2 regions of the Methylosinus sp. LW4 genome follow, and region 1 is predicted to be linked to the other one. Evidence: riboswitches for the same ligand, from Rfam matches in the RefSeq annotation. Region 1 holds a riboswitch; the other holds the start of a gene.

What was found. A riboswitch is a leader RNA that binds a small molecule or an ion and turns the genes downstream of it on or off. The one in region 1 is predicted to bind cobalamin.
Region 2: linked by a shared signal. The riboswitch ahead of METLW4_RS0108210 (TonB-dependent receptor plug domain-containing protein) and the one ahead of METLW4_RS0100960 (CbtB domain-containing protein) in region 1 are both predicted to bind cobalamin.

The regions. Positions count from the first base shown of each region.
Region 1 covers NZ_KB900626.1:190,030-197,645, reverse strand. Annotated here, with positions in the region: gene cobN (cobaltochelatase subunit CobN) at 1-3,164, opposite strand, end outside; gene cobW (cobalamin biosynthesis protein CobW) at 3,174-4,208, opposite strand; gene METLW4_RS0100965 (CbtA family protein) at 4,205-4,912, opposite strand; gene METLW4_RS0100960 (CbtB domain-containing protein) at 4,920-5,105, opposite strand; cobalamin riboswitch at 5,137-5,332, opposite strand; gene METLW4_RS0100955 (nucleotidyltransferase family protein) at 5,380-5,718, shown strand; gene cobO (cob(I)yrinic acid a,c-diamide adenosyltransferase) at 5,723-6,361, shown strand; gene radC (RadC family protein) at 6,371-7,111, opposite strand; gene map (type I methionyl aminopeptidase) at 7,108-7,616, opposite strand, start outside.
Region 2 covers NZ_KB900626.1:1,617,954-1,625,569, reverse strand. Annotated here, with positions in the region: gene METLW4_RS0108230 (microcin C ABC transporter permease YejB) at 1-13, opposite strand, end outside; gene METLW4_RS0108225 (extracellular solute-binding protein) at 20-1,909, opposite strand; gene METLW4_RS0108220 (NAD-dependent succinate-semialdehyde dehydrogenase) at 2,220-3,671, shown strand; gene METLW4_RS0108215 (cupin domain-containing protein) at 3,677-4,108, opposite strand; cobalamin riboswitch at 4,244-4,447, shown strand; gene METLW4_RS0108210 (TonB-dependent receptor plug domain-containing protein) at 4,559-6,583, shown strand; gene METLW4_RS0108205 (DUF7676 family protein) at 6,609-7,172, shown strand; gene METLW4_RS24400 (hypothetical protein) at 7,222-7,616, shown strand, end outside.

The sequences.
Region 1 (7,616 bases):
CCATGGCGCATCTGCCCCGCGAGCCAGCGCGGATTGGCGACGCGGCCGCGAATGACGCGTGCGATCTCTTGCTCGAGCGAGCGCAGCTTCACTACGGCGGGGCGCGTCGCGTCGATATGCGTGATCTGCGCGGCGCCGCCGAGCGCGGCGTTGGCGGCGGAAAATCCGCCTTCGAATTCCGCGAAGGCGGCGCCGGTGAGCACATCCGTCTCCGCCATATCCTGCACATGCAGCAGAGCATCGGCGGCGCCGACGCGCTCGCCGAAAGCCTCACGCGCCGGCGCGCTCTCGCCATTGCGCGAAACCGCATGGCCGCCCGCTGCGAGAAAGGCCTGGCCCAATGCATCGCGCGTGTCGCCGCGAGCAATGGCCTCCGACAGGCCGAGGCCATAGCTTCCCTGCGCGGCGCCGAAGACGCGCTCGAGCGCGCGGCCGGCGCGGCGAGCGGCCGCGAGTGGATTGGATGCGTCCTCCTCATCGAGCGCAGCGACGGCTGCGACAGCATCGTGGAAGAGCGCGATGAGGCCGGGGAACATGTCGCGAAACAGCCCCGATATATGCAGCGTGACGTCGACGCGTGGAAAATCGCGACGCGCGAGCGGCAATATCTCGAAGCCACAGACGCGCGCGCTGGCGTTGTCCCAGAGCGGCGCGACGCCCATCAGCGCCAGCGCTTGCGCAAAATCCTCGCCGCCGGTGCGGATGGTGGCGCTGCCCCAAAGATCGAGCACGATATTGCGCGGCCATTCGCCATGCTCTTGCGCATGACGCATCATCACCTCGCGCGCCGCGCGGGCGCCGATATCATGCGCGATGCGCGTCGGAACATGGCGCGGATCGATGCAGAAGAGATTGCGACCTGTCGGCACAACGTCGGCGCGTCCGCGCGAGGGCGCGCCGGCCGGGCCGGGCTCGACAAAACGGCCCGCGAGTGCGCGCAGCAAGCCGCTCGCCTCGGCTGCGCCACAAGGGCCATCGCCGAATATGTGCAGCCCATCGCCGATGCGCATTTCCTTCACATCGCAGAGCCAGGCGTCGAGCCGCGCCAGCGCCTCGGCGCGATCGGTCTCGCGCGTGACCTCGCATTCCTGCGCGAGGCCGCTGCGTTCGGCGACATCGAGAATCGTTTCCGCCACCAGCTTGGCGCGGCGCGGATCGAGCGTCGCGGCGCTCGCATATTCGTCGAGCAGGCTCTCTATCTCTTCCGCCTCGGCGGCGAGTCCCGCTTCGACGAGCGGCGGAGTCATATGGCCAATCGTCACCGCGCCGGCGCGGCGCTTGGCTTGCGCGGCCTCGCCCGGATCATTGACGATGAAGGGATAGACGAGCGGCGTGGCGCCGATCAAAACCTGCGGCGCGCAAGACGGGCCGAGCATCGCCGATTTGCCGGGCAGCCATTCCAGCGTGCCATGCGTGCCGAGATGAATCAGTGCGTCTACGCTTCGGCTGTGGCGCAGCCACAGATAGAAAGCGATATAAGCGTGGCGCGGCGCGAGCTCGGCGTCGTGATAGGTCTCGCGACGTTCGGCTCTGCTTCCGCGATCCGGCTGCAATGCGACGACGAGCTTGCCGGTCTCTATGCAGGAGAAGCGAAAGGCGCCGCTCGCGAGCGCCGGATCGTCTTGCGGCGCGCCCCAGGCGGCGAGAACTTGTCCGGTGAATTCGGCCGGCAGATCGGCGAAAAGGCGCTGATATTCGGCGAGCGGCAGCTCCGCGCAATGCGCGGCGTCCTCGAGCGCGCGCATGACGCGATCGGGCGCTGCGGTCTCATGATCGAGCGACCCGATGTCGTAACCCGCGTCACGCAGCAGATCGCATATTGCGAGCACGCTTTTCGGCGTGTCGAGGCCGATCGCATAGCCACCGCGCCCGCGTCGCGCCGGATAATCGGAGAGCACGAGCGCGAGACGCTTCTCGCTATGTCCGAGCCGGCGCAAGCGCGCCCAATTTTGCGCGAGCGCCGCGACATGATCTATGCGCGACGGCTCGGGCGAATGGCGGATTTCTGCGAATTCGCTCATCGCGCATTCGCGCGTTTGCGCCTTGAAGGAGACGGCGCCGGCGAAGATGCGGCCGTCGACTTCCGGCAGCACGACATTCATCGCGAGATCGGCGCCATTGGCGCCGCGCTTGGAGCTCTCCCAGGCTTCGCGCGTCGAAGTGGCGAGCGCGATTTGCAGAACCGGCGCGTCGGCGCGATCGAGAATGGAGCCGCCGTCCGTGCGCGCGGAGAAGGCGGTGGCGTTGAGAATCACATCGGGACGGAAATCTGCGATCGTCTGCGCGAGCAGCGTCTCGCAAGCGGCGTCCTTGAGGCTGGCGACGAAATAGGCTTCGACGCAGAAGCCGCGCGCATGCAACGCATCGGCGAGCGCGACGATCGGCGCGAAATCGCCGGCGAGCCAGGCGGAGCGATAGAAGGTGACGAGCGCGCGCGGCGCCGATGCCACCTGTGCGCCGCTCGATTGGCCGAAGGCTCCCTCATCCTCAGGAGCCCGCGCAGCGGGCGTCTCGAAGGACGATGGAGCCGTTACGCGCGGTCCTCTGGAGTTCCCCCTCGCGCTTCGAGACGGTCGCTGCGCGACCTCCTCAGCATGAGGGGGAGCGTGGTTGTTTCGGCAGGCTTGCTCGCAGCGGCCGGCGAGCGGCGCGGGCGCGCTCTCGCGCCAAGGCGTGGGCGTTCCGGCGAGAGTCGCGGCGTAGCCGAGGAGGGAACGCAGATTGTCCGGTCCGCCGTCGCGGAAGAAGGACCAGATGCGCGCGAGCGCGTCGGAAGAAAGCGTGGAGGCTCGCTCCAGCCTTTCATCGCCATGCATGTCGCCCGGAACGATCGCCAGCGCGAAGCCGCGCATGCGCGCCGCGGTCGCGAGCTCGTCGACGCCATAGGCCCAGTAATCCTTGCCGCCGAGCAGGCGCACGACCACGAGCCGCGCATGACGCGCGACCTTGTCGACGTAGAGATCGACCGAATAGGGGTGCTTCAGCCGGGCGAGCGAGGCGCAGCGCAAGGAGGGAAGCGCGGCGTTCTGCTCATGCAGCTCGGCGAGGAGGCAAAGCTCGGCGTCGGAGAAGGAGAGGAAGACGATTTGCGCCGGCGTCTGCCCGAGGTCGACCGCCGCCTCATTATCGTCGAGGCCATGGAGATCGCGCGCGAGCAGATGCATGGCGCGTCCTCAGCTCGTCAGCATGGCCGTCACGCCCGCGCGATCGAGACCCTTCTCGCCGATGACGACGAGGCGGCTCGCGCGCGTTTCATCGGCGCGCCAGGGGCGGTCGAACTGATGACGGAAACGCGCGCCGACGCCCTGCACCAAGAGGCGCATCGGCTTGCCGGCGATTTCGACGAAGCCTTTCATGCGCAGAACGTCATGCGCCTCGGCGACGCGGGCCAGGCGCTCGATCAGCTCGGCAGGATCGCGCGCGGCGGCGATCTCGACGACGAAGCTCTCGAAATCATCGTGATCGTGGCCCTCTTCCGTATCATGGTGAGAGGGGCGATTGACGAGATCGTCCTCCGCCGCCGCGCCGAGGCCGAGCAGTATGGCGGGATCGAGCCTGCCCTCGCTGGCGCGCAGCAACTTTATCGCACGGGGCGCCGTGGCGCGGATTTGCTCTGTGACTTGCGCTTCGTCTTCCGCGCTCAGCAGATCGGTCTTGTTGAGCACGATGAGATCGGCGCAGAGCAGCTGATCCTCGAACACTTCTTCCAGCGGATTGTCGTGGTCGATCGCGAGGGTTTCGGCGCGCTCTTTGGCGATGGCGTCGAGATCATCGGCGAAGCGGCCCGCCGCCACCGCCGGGCCGTCCACCACGGCGATGACGCCATCGACGGTGAGATGCGGGCGGATCGTCGGCCATTCGAAGGCTTTCACCAGAGGCTTGGGCAGAGCGAGGCCGGAAGTCTCGATGATGATGTGCTCGGGCCGGTTCGGATGCGCGAGCAGCGCCTCGATCGCCGGCGCGAAATCATCGGCCACGGTGCAGCAGAGGCACCCATTGGCCAGCTCGACGATGTTTTCCTCGGGGCAATTCTCCACGCCGCAAGCGCGAAGAATGTCGCCGTCCACGCCGACATCGCCGAACTCGTTGATGATGAGCGCGAGGCGGCGGCCGCGCGCCGTCTCGAGGATATGGCGAATCAGCGTCGTCTTGCCGGCGCCGAGAAAGCCGGTGACGATGGTGGCGGGGATTTTGGCGAGAGCGCTCATGCCGCGGTCTCCGCGCCGGTCTTTGTCGGCAGACGGCGCCAGACGAAGCCGACCGCCGCGCCGACCAGAATCCAGGTGATCGCGTGAATGGCGAGCGAAGCGGCGGCGAAACGCGCGGCCAGCTCGGCCGGCGCAGTGCTCTCTGGCGCAGGCGGCTGCGGCGCTCCGACGAGATGCGGCGCGAGAATCAGCACGACGCCGAGCGCCTTTACGAGCGGGCGCTCGACGCGCAGCAGCGCAAAAAGGCCGGCGCCGGTCGCGGCGGCTGTACCGATCCACCAGAGCTGGCGCGCGGCGAGATCGCCCGCGGCGCTGCCCGGCAGCTCCGGCGCGAGGCCGAGGCTGGTGGCGAGGCCCGTGGAGGCGAAAGCGCAGACGCCCCATAGCGCGGCGCGCTTGGGCTCGATCGTCTCGCCGGAGAGCAGCATCAGAGCCAGCAGCACGAAAGCGTAGCCGATGGAGGTGACGCTGGTGGCGAGGCTGGTCGCGGCGGTGCGCTGGAGGCCCGGCGCGGGCTCCCAAGCGGGCTCGACGGCGTGCGCGTGCTGATGCGCCTCGACTCCGGCATGGGCCTGCTCGGCCGCGGTCTCATAGACCTCGGCGGCGAGGATCAGCGGAGTCGTGGTGACATTCTGCAGGGCCGCGACCGCTAGCCCCGCGAGAAGGCCGGCCAAAAGGCCGACCGCGAGGAGTCGCTGGATCACCGCTGCGTCAATGGCAGGGGAAGCCGAGCGAATGGCGCGAATCATGCGCGGCGTTATGCGCGACGCTCGCATAGGAGAAGCCGGCGAGATAGACGAGGCCGGCGCCGAGCGTAAACACGACCAGCGCGGCGCGCAGGATCTCGAGGCGGCTGGCGGAGACGATCGCGGTGGCGGAAAGGGTCTTCGTGGTCATGTTCTGCTCCTCGCCGCCCCACCGGCGGCCTCAATGGTTTCGGGCGACGGCAGGTCTCCTGGCTCACGGGTCGCTGCGCGCGCCGCCTTCCCGGGCTTTTGACCCAGTGGCATCACGGGCGCGCGCTCGCCGCTCACAGTTGCGGGGGCAGCCGCGGATCAGGGGCGAGCCCCATACCGCATTCCCTCTTCGCCTCCTTGCGGAGGACCGTCGCAACCAGTCATAATCTGGCGCTCGGGCGCCGTCAAACGGCGCGGCTACGAGGAGTTGACGAATGTCTGCCCTGGTCTTCCCCGACCCGGACGCGTTGGCCGCCGTCTGCCGTCGGCATCACATCCGCAGGCTCTCCTTGTTCGGCTCTGAGCTGTCGGGCTCTGCTCGGCCGGACAGCGATATCGATCTCCTGGTCGAGTTCGAGCCGGATCGCGAGCCGGGGCTGCTCGGAATGGCCCGCATCGAGACGGAACTGTCCGAACTGCTCGGCGGACGGACCATCGACCTGCGCACGGCCGGGGATCTCAGCCGATATTTTCGTGAGGACGTCGTACGCAAGGCCGAGAACATCATTGCTGACGGCAGTCTCGACAGACGCCCCAGCCCTGCGCTTTATTAAAATCATGACCGACGCCAGCAAGCCGCTCGAAGAAGACGCCGCCCGCCGCCATCGCGAGAAGATGGAGAAGCGCAAAGCCGTGCAGGACGCCGAGGTCGCCGGCAAGAGCATCGCCGAAAAAGGCCTGCTGATGGTCCATACCGGCCCCGGCAAGGGCAAATCGACCGCGGCCTTCGGCCTCGCTCTGCGGGCGATGGGGCATGGGCTCGCGGTGGGCGTCGTGCAATTCGGCAAGGGCGCCTGGGACACGGGCGAGCGGCGCATTCTCGAGAGGCTCGGCGGCGAAGACGGGCTGCTCGTCTGGCACACGCTCGGCGAAGGCTTCACCTGGGAGACGCAGGACCGCGCCCGCGACGAGGCGGCGGCGCGGCGCGCCTGGGAGAAGGCGAAGGAGCTGATGGCCTCGAAGCCGATTCGGCTGCTCGTGCTCGACGAATTGTCGATCGCGCTCCGTTACGAGCATCTGCCGCTCGACGAGGTGATCACGGCGCTGACGGCGCGGCGCGTCGACCTCCACATCGTCGTTACCGGCCGCAACGCCAAGCCGGAGCTGATCGCGGCGGCCGATCTCGTCACCGAGATGACAATGGTCAAGCATCACTTCCAGGCCGGGGTGAAGGCCCAGCCCGGCATCGAGTTTTGAGGCGGCGCCTCAAATGAATTTCAGCCCTTTCAAGCTCGAATGCCCATTCCGCCCGACGATCAGATGGTCGTGCACAGCGATGCCGAAAGGCTGCGCTATGGCGATAATGTCCAGCGTCATGCGAATGTCGGCGGTGGAGGGAGTCGGATCGCCGGAGGGGTGATTATGCGCCAATATCAGCGCGGAAGAGCCCAGCTCCAACGCCCGCCGCACCACCTCGCGCGGATAGACGGGCGTGTGATCCACCGTGCCGACGCCCTGAACCTCATCGGCGATCAAGGCGTTGCGCTTGTCGAGGAAGAGAATGCGGAACTCCTCGCGCTCGGCATAGGCCATGGCCGTGCGGCAATAGTCGATCACATCGATGAAGGAGCCGAGCACGGTCCGCTTCTGCAGATTGCTGCGCGCGAGGCGCCTTGCCGTCGCCTCCATCAGCTTCAGCTCGCAGATCGCCGCCTCGCCGAGCCCGTCGATCTCGCGCAGCCGCTCCGGCCGCGCCGCCGCCACCTCGGAAAATGAACCGAATCGCGCGATCAGCGCCTTGGCCAGAGGCTTGACGTCGCGCCGCGGAATAGCGCGGTAGAGCACCAGCTCCAAAAGCTCGTAATCGGCGAGCGCGGCCTCGCCCGCCTCCAGGAAACGGTCGCGCAGCCTCTGCCTATGGCCATGAAAATGCGGCGCCTCCTCGCGCAGACCGTCGGCGGGCTTGTCGCCGGCCGGTCGGCGCCGAGGGACGCGCGTCTCGCTCATTCGGCGCTGGCCGCGTCCGGCGAGGCTCCATTGGGATTGTCGAGCCCGGCGGGCGAGGCGGTGAAAATTTCCACCCCCGTCTCGGTCACGCCGAGCGAATGCTCGAACTGGGCCGAGAGCGAGCGGTCGCGGGTGACGGCGGTCCAGCCGTCGCCGAGGATCTTCACCTGCGGCCGGCCGAGATTGATCATCGGCTCGATGGTGAAGAACATTCCGGGCCGAAGCTCCACGCCCTGCCCGGCGACGCCGTAATGCAGAATATTCGGCTCGTCGTGGAACAGGCGGCCGAGCCCATGGCCGCAGAAATCGCGCACCACGGAGCAGCGCTCGGCCTCGGCGAAACGCTGGATCGCCGCGCCAATGTCGCCGGTGGTGGCGCCCGGCTTCACCGCCGCTATGCCGCGCATCAGGCTCTCATAGGTCACGTCGATGAGGCGCTGGGCGCGGCGCGGAACCTCGCCCACGGCGAACATGCGGCTGGCGTCGCCATGCCAGCCGTCGATGA
Region 2 (7,616 bases), 1.4 Mb from region 1:
TGTAAGCCGCCATAGTGGTTCAGCGCCCCGCGTAATTGATCTTGCGCGCCTTGGCGTCGTCCCACCACCACGTCGCGGCTATGCCCGTGTCGAAGCGCGGATAGCGCTCCGGGCGGCCGAACACGTCCCAATGGGCGATCCAATGCGTCGGCTTGTAGTAATGCGGAATCCAATATTGGCCGGCGATCAGCACGCGGTCCAGCGCGCGGCAGATGGCGGCCAGCTCCTCGCGCGAATTGGCGACCAGCGCTTTTTCTATGAGCGCGTCGACGACGGGATCGGCGACGCCGATGACATTTTGCGAGCCCTTGGTGCGCGCCGCCTCGGAGCCGAACATGATGCGCAGCTCCTCGCCCGGCGAATAGGCGATGCGCACGCGCTCCATGATGACGTCGTAATCATGGTCGTCGATGCGGGATTTGTATTGCGCCGCGTCCACGATGCGCATGCGGGCGTTGACGCCGATCAGCTTCAGATTCTTGATGAAGGGCTGCGTGTGCCGCTCGAACATGCTGGTGTTGTAGAGGAACTCGAACTCGAGCGGCTTGCCGTCGGGCAGGCGCAGCAGGCCGTCCTTGCGCGTGCAGCCGGCCTCGGTCAAAAGATCGACGGCCTTGCGCAAGAGATTGCGATCCTGTCCCGAGCCGTCCGACACCGGCGGCTGGAACGGCGCCTCGAAGACGTCCTTAGGCAGACGATCGCGGAATGGCTCGAGCAGAGCGAGCTCGGCCGGCGTCGGAACGCCGACGGCCTCGAGATCGGAATTCTCGAAATAAGAGCTCGTGCGCTTGTACGAGTCGTACATCAGATTATGATTGGTCCATTCGAAATCGAATGCGTAGCCGAGCGCCTTGCGCACGCGCGGATCGGCGAACACCGGCCGGCGTATGTTTATGAACCAGCCCTGCGTTCCCGATATGTTGTAATCGGGAATTTCCTCGCGCTTGACGCGACCGTCGCGAAAGGCCGGGAAATCATAGCCTGTCGCCCATATTGCGGAGGTGAATTCCTCATGCACGGTGAAGGCGCCGGCCTTGAAGGCCTCGAAAGCGACATTGCGGTCGCCGTAATAATCGAAGCGTATCGTGTCGAAATTGGCCTGTCCGACATTGACCGGCAAATCCTTCGCCCAATAGTCCGGCACGCGCTGGAAGGAGATGAAGCGGCCCGGATCGACCGCGCCGATCTTATAGGAGGAGGAGCCGAGCGGCGGCTCGAGCGTCGTCTCGTTGAACTTGTGCTTGGTGTAATAGGCCTTGGAGAAGATCGGCTGGCTGGCGACGATGATCGGCAGATCGCGGGCGCGGCCGGGCGCCAGCTTCACCACCAGAACATCGTCGGCCTCGGCCTTGGCGCTGACGAGATCGCGCAGCGATTGCGAGATCATCGGATGGCCTTCCGCCTTCAGCAGGTCGAGCGAGAAGGCGACGTCATGGGCGGTGAGCGGCGAGCCGTCGTGAAAGCGCGCCTCCTTGCGCAGGAAGAACGTATAGGTGAGCTTGTCGGCGGAGATGCGCACCTTTTTGGCCACCAGACCATAGAGCGCGTCGCGCTCGTCGAGGCTGCCGGCCAGCAGCGTGTCATAGATGAGCCCGACGCCCGCCGCCGGATTGCCGCGCAGAATATAAGGATTCAGCGAATCATAGCTGTTCTTCTCGGGCGGCGGCGGCTCCATCACCAGCGTTCCGCCCTTGGGCGCCTTGGGGTTCACATAGGCGAAATGCGGAAAATCCGCCGGCTCGGCGAGCTCGCCGAAGATGGAGAGCCCATGGCTCTCGGTCTCGCCCGGCGCGGCTTCGGCGAAGGCGGGGCGGATGGCCCATCCCGGCAGGGCGAGCCCGGCGAGGCTCGAGAGGGCGGCGAGCGCCCGGCGGCGCGTCACAGGAAGAAAATTGCGTGTTTCAGCCAAGGTGATCTCGCTTTCGGGGCGTCAGGGCTGGCGTGAGCGCGGCAGCTCACGCGAATCCCGCGATTATGTCGGATTTTCGGGATGAAGCCATATGAGATTGCAGTCGCCTCCCATATGACGCGCGAGCCGGGGCCGCGGTTCCGCCTTCCGCGGGAGGGCGCCGGATACGCGAGGAAAACGCCGCTTTTCGGGCAGCGGGACCGCTGGCGAGCGGGCCCCCGCGAGATTTGCGGAAGCTAAATGTTGTGTCCGCTGGCCAAGGCGCCGTATTCGATGGCCCCTTTCGTATCGCGTCGGGAGCGCAGCCGAGATGACCAGAGAGCCCCGCCCGTTCCGCCACCAGGCCTTCATCGACGGCGCCTTCGTCGCCGCCGACAATGGCGCGACCTTCACCGTTCGCGATCCGGCCACGGGCGCGGTATTGGCCGAGGTCCCGGACCTGGGCGCAGCCGAGACGCGCCGCGCGATCGAGGCCGCCGAGCGCGCGCTGCCCGGTTGGCGCGGCAAGCTGGCCAAGGAGCGCGCGCAAATATTGCGGCGCCTGCATGATCTGCTGCTTGCCGATCAGGAGCGCCTCGCGCAGATCATCACCGCGGAGCAGGGCAAGCCGATCGCCGAGGCGCGCGGCGAGATCGCCTATGCCGCCGCCTATTTCGACTGGTTCGCGGAGGAGGGCCGCCGCGTCTATGGCGATGTGATTCCGCAGCAGGCGCGCGAGAAGCGCATTCTCGTGTTCAAGCAGGCGATCGGCGTCACCGCCGCGATCACGCCCTGGAACTTCCCTTCCGCCATGATCGCGCGCAAGGCCGGCGCGGCGCTCGCCGCCGGCTGCACAATGGTGGTGAAGCCGGCCGAGCTGACGCCGCTCTCGGCGATAGCGATGGCCGAGATCGCGCAGCGCGCGGGCGTGCCGGACGGCGTGCTCAATGTGGTGACGACCAACGACCCCGCCAGCGTCGGCGCCGAGCTCACCTCCAACCCGACCGTGCGCAAGATCAGCTTCACCGGCTCGACCGAGGTGGGGAAGATTCTTCTGCGCCAGGCGGCGGAGAATGTGCAGAAATGCTCGATGGAGCTGGGCGGCAACGCGCCTTTCATCGTCTTTGCCGACGCCGATCTCGATCTCGCGGTGAAGGGCGCCCTCGCGACCAAATATCGCAACAGCGGCCAGACCTGCGTCTGCGCCAATCGCTTCCTCGTGCAGAAAGACGTCGCCGAGGCCTTCGGCGCCAAGCTCGCCGAGGCGGCCTCCAGGCTGAAGGTCGGGCGCGGCGTCGAGCCCGGCGTCGTCATCGGTCCGCTGATCGAGGAAGCGGCGGTCGAGAAGGTCGAGCGTCTCGTCGCCGACGCCCGCGCGCGCGGCGCGAAAGTGCTGACCGGCGGCGGACGCCATGAGCTCGGCGGCAATTTCTATGCGCCGACCGTGCTCTTCGACACGCGGCCGGACATGCAGATTTTCGCGGAGGAGATCTTCGGCCCTGTCGCCGCGATCACCACTTTCGAGGATGAAGCGGAGGCGCTCCGCCTCGCCAATTCGACGCATTATGGCCTCGCCGCCTATTTCTACAGCCGCGACATAGCGCGCGTGTTCCGCGTCGCCGAGCAGCTGGAGTTCGGCATGGTCGGCGTCAACGAGTCGCTGATGTCGAGCGAGGCGGCGCCTTTCGGCGGCGTGAAGCAATCGGGCATGGGACGCGAGGGCTCCAAATACGGAATAGAGAGCTATCTCGAGATCAAATATGTCTGTCTCGGCAATATGTGAGGCGTTCAGCCTGCGCGGTTCGGCGTGCCCAGCACATGCACGTCGGGCGCGATCATCACATTGTCGAAACGCTGCGTGAACATCGGCGCCGCGAAGAAGGCGACGGCGCGCAGCGTTTCCTCGCCCGTGTTGACGAGATCATGCCGCAGCGGCGTCGGAATGACGAAGACGTCGCCCGGCCGCACATGATGGACGACGCCGCCTTCCGCGCGCAACTCGCCGCAGCCGCCGAGAATATATTGGGTCTCCTCGGTGGCGTCCGTGTGCCAGCCGAGCCGTCCGCCGGGCTCGATCTCATAGACGATGGTCGAGGATTGCGTCGCGCCATGCTCGCCGCAGGAGGCGAAGGCGCCCGCCCAGCGCACGCTCGGATCGTCCACGCCGCCGACTTTGGCGCGCGGCAGGTCATTGGTGGCGACGAGGTGAATGGCGCTCATTGATCTTCTCCGAAATTCTAATCGAATTTTCCATGGCGCGAGTTCCGGGCGCGAGTTCCTGGGACGAGTCCCGCCGCTGTGCCAACGCGCCGGGCGCGGCTTCGTTCCGCGTGCTTGACAGGGGAGCGCTGTGCGGCTCTATTGAAAGGCGATGGTTCCCTCTCGAGGGATCAAAAGGGAATGCGGTGAGCGCCGGCGACGGCGCGAAGCCGCGGCTGCCCCCGCAACTGTGAGCGGCGAGCCGAGGATCAAACGAGCCACTGGAGCAGACGCTCCGGGAAGGCGATCCGAAGGCGCTGACCCGCGAGCCAGGAGACCTGCCATCAGTCGTGGTCACGCGCGATAGCGTCGGGCGGGGTGCACCGAGGCGGCCGAGCCCCTTTTCGCTATGCGCGAGAGGGTCGCGACCTTTCGCAGTGACGGCCCACGTCTGCTGCGAGTCTTCCGGCAATGTCCTCCCTGTCCCATCGGGCCGCCCTCGCGGGCGCTGCTTCTCATATTGCGTTTCTTTCCGCCACGCTTTTCCTTCCCGCTTCCGCTGCGGGACAGGAGGCTCTGCCCACGGTCGAGATCGGCGCGGCGACCATTGTCTCCGCCGATCGCGTCGAGGAGCGCGTCGACAAATCCTCCTCCGCCGTCACCGTCATTCCGTCCGCGCAGATCGAGAAGCGCGGCGCGACCGGCCTCACCGAGGCGCTGCGCGGCGCGCCCGGCCTCGATCTCTATGAGACGGGCGGTCCCGGCGCGCAGACCTCGGTGTTTCTACGCGGCGCGACGCCCGGCCAGACGCTCGTCGTCGTCGATGGCGTGCGCATCGGCGATCCTTCCTCTACCGACGGCTCCGTCGATCTCGGCGGCCTCGTCGCCACGGACATAGAGCGCATAGAGGTGCTGCGCGGTCCGCAATCGGCGCTCTATGGCTCTGATGCGATGGGCGGCGTCATTCACATCGTCACGCGCAAAGGCGAGGGGCGGCCGCGCGCGTCTCTCTCTCTGGAAGGCGGCTCCTATGGAACCGGACATTTGCGCGCGCGCGTCTCGGGAAGCGAGGATCGCTTGTGGTACGCATTCGCGATCGATGCGCTGACGATCGACGGCCATCCGCGCTATGGCTATCGCATTGCGCGCCCGCTGACGATCGGCGACGGCAAGACGCCTCTGCCGCCTCTGCCGCCCAATGATCCGACCAGAAAAGGCGGCGCCAGCGCGCGCCTCGGCTATCGCGTGAATGAGGATGTCGCGGTCGAGGCCGGCTTCTACGGCTATGACAGCGCGATCCGCTTCGACAATCCCTATTCCTTCTCGGCGATCGACGTCTACGATCCGCAGAACCACCAGCATGCGACATTCGCGCAAGGCTTTGCGCGCGTCGACGCCGACATGTTCGATCGCGCATTACACAATCGCTTCACCCTCTTCGCCAATGTGACGAGCAGAGACGTCTGGCAGGCGCGCTCCTGCTATGATGCGAGCTTCGACGCCTATAATTGCCGGCGCGGCTATCGTGGAACGCGGCGCGGCTTCGAATATCAGGGCGATCTCACGCTTGGCGGATTCGGCCTGCTGACCTTCGGCGCGCGCAATGAGACGGAGTCTGTCCGCACGTCGCAGGACCCGGTTCCGCCGACCACATTCACGCCGATCGACGCTGCGCAGACGACGCATTCGGGCTTCGCGCAGCATAAGTTCACAATGCTCGAGCGCGTCGATCTCTCCTATGGCGGACGTATCGACGCCGTCGATCAGAACCGCACCTTCGCGACATGGCGCGCCACCGCCGCTTACCGCCTCGAGGAGACCGGGACCAAATTGCGCGGCAGCGCCGGCACGGGCGCGCGCGTCGCCTCGCTTTATCAGCGCTTCAGTCAATATGGCGATCCGGCGCTCGCGCCGGAAACGAGCGTCGGCTATGACGTCGGCGTCGATCAATCCTTGTTCGGCGAGCGTCTCTATGCCTCCGTGTCGCTGTTCGAAAATCGCTTTCGTGACATCATCGAATTCGGCCGCGCGCCGAGCTGTTCTGCGGCACAGGCTTTCGGCTGCTATTACAATGTCGGCCGCGCGCGCACGAAAGGCGTCGAATTCTCCGGCGAGGCGATCGTCGTTCCCGGCGAATGGCGCTTGCGCGCCAGCTACACGCATCTCGCCGCGGAAAATCTGACGACGCAGCGCAGCCTGTTCCGCCGGCCGCGCGACAAAGCGACGGGCTCCCTCATCTACACGGGAATCGCAGGGCTGGAACTCGAGGCGCGCCTCAGCTACGTCGGCCCCAATCCCGACTATGACTATATTTTCTCGCAGCGCGTGACGCTTGTGCCTTACGCCAAGCTCGATCTCTTCGCCGATTACAAGATCGACGAACGCATGTCTGTGTTCGCGCGGATCGAGAACGTCAATGATGCGCGCTACGAGGAAGTCTTCAATTACGGAACGGCGGGACGCTCTATCTATGGCGGCGTGAAATTCAGCTGGTGACGAGGTTTTAAGGGAGAATGAACCGATGACGAATGCGACGCCGCAACGGCGCCTGGAGCCGGATGGAACGCCGGTCGATGTCTTCGCGCTGCCGACCGACGCGCCGAGCCTCGAAGCGCTGCTGCGCGATCTCTTCGAAAATCATTGGCGCGAGATCGTGTTCGGGCCGATCATTCAAGGCGCGGCCTTCGAGATTCATGTCGATCAGGCGCCGACGCATATCGGTCTTCTCGATGGCTATCTCACCATTGCTTTCGGGCAGACGCATTTTCATGTCTGCATCGGCGAGACGAAAGGACCGCGCAGCCGGCCGACGCCGCCGGAACTCGCGCGGCACAGGCGCACGGCGCGCGCGGAGCTGCATCGGCGCTTCTCGGGGACATGCGTTCCCATGTCCTGGAGCCTGCAATTGTTCAATGGCGCGGATGAGCAGCAGCTCGCCGTGCTCTTGCCCAATCCGTTTCTGCATCCAGAAACGGAAAAAGTCCTGCGTGAGCCCGATTGGTCGCGGCTCTCATTGTGGGATGCGCTGCGGGCGCGCTGGCTCGGGCTCGTCGAGGCCGATCCGCTCGATCGGGCAGCGCATTGATCTTCGGCAGAGCAGGGCGTCCGCCCCGCTCATAAATATGGAGCATCGCATGACAAGGCTTTCACTTCCCATCATCGAAGAGCGCAATCTGCTGTGGAGCGGCGCGCTCATTCTCGTCGGCGCCTTCTTCTCGCTGGCTTTCGCTTGCGCGGCGCCGCTCGCGGGCTTCGCCGCCATTGCGGCGCTGACGAGCGCGCGGCGCAATGCGCTGGCGCTGACGGCGGCGATCTGGTTCGCCAATCAGCTCGTCGGCTTCACCATGCTGCATTATCCATTGGACTTCGAGACTCTCGCCTGGGGCGGCGCGCTCGGACTCATCGCGCTCATCTGCTGCGAGACCGCGCGTTTTGCGGTGCGCATGTCGATCGGCGCCGGCGCGCCCTTCGCTGCGCTCGCTGCGAGCTTTCTCGTTTATGAGGGCGCGCTCTTCGCGATCACCCGCGC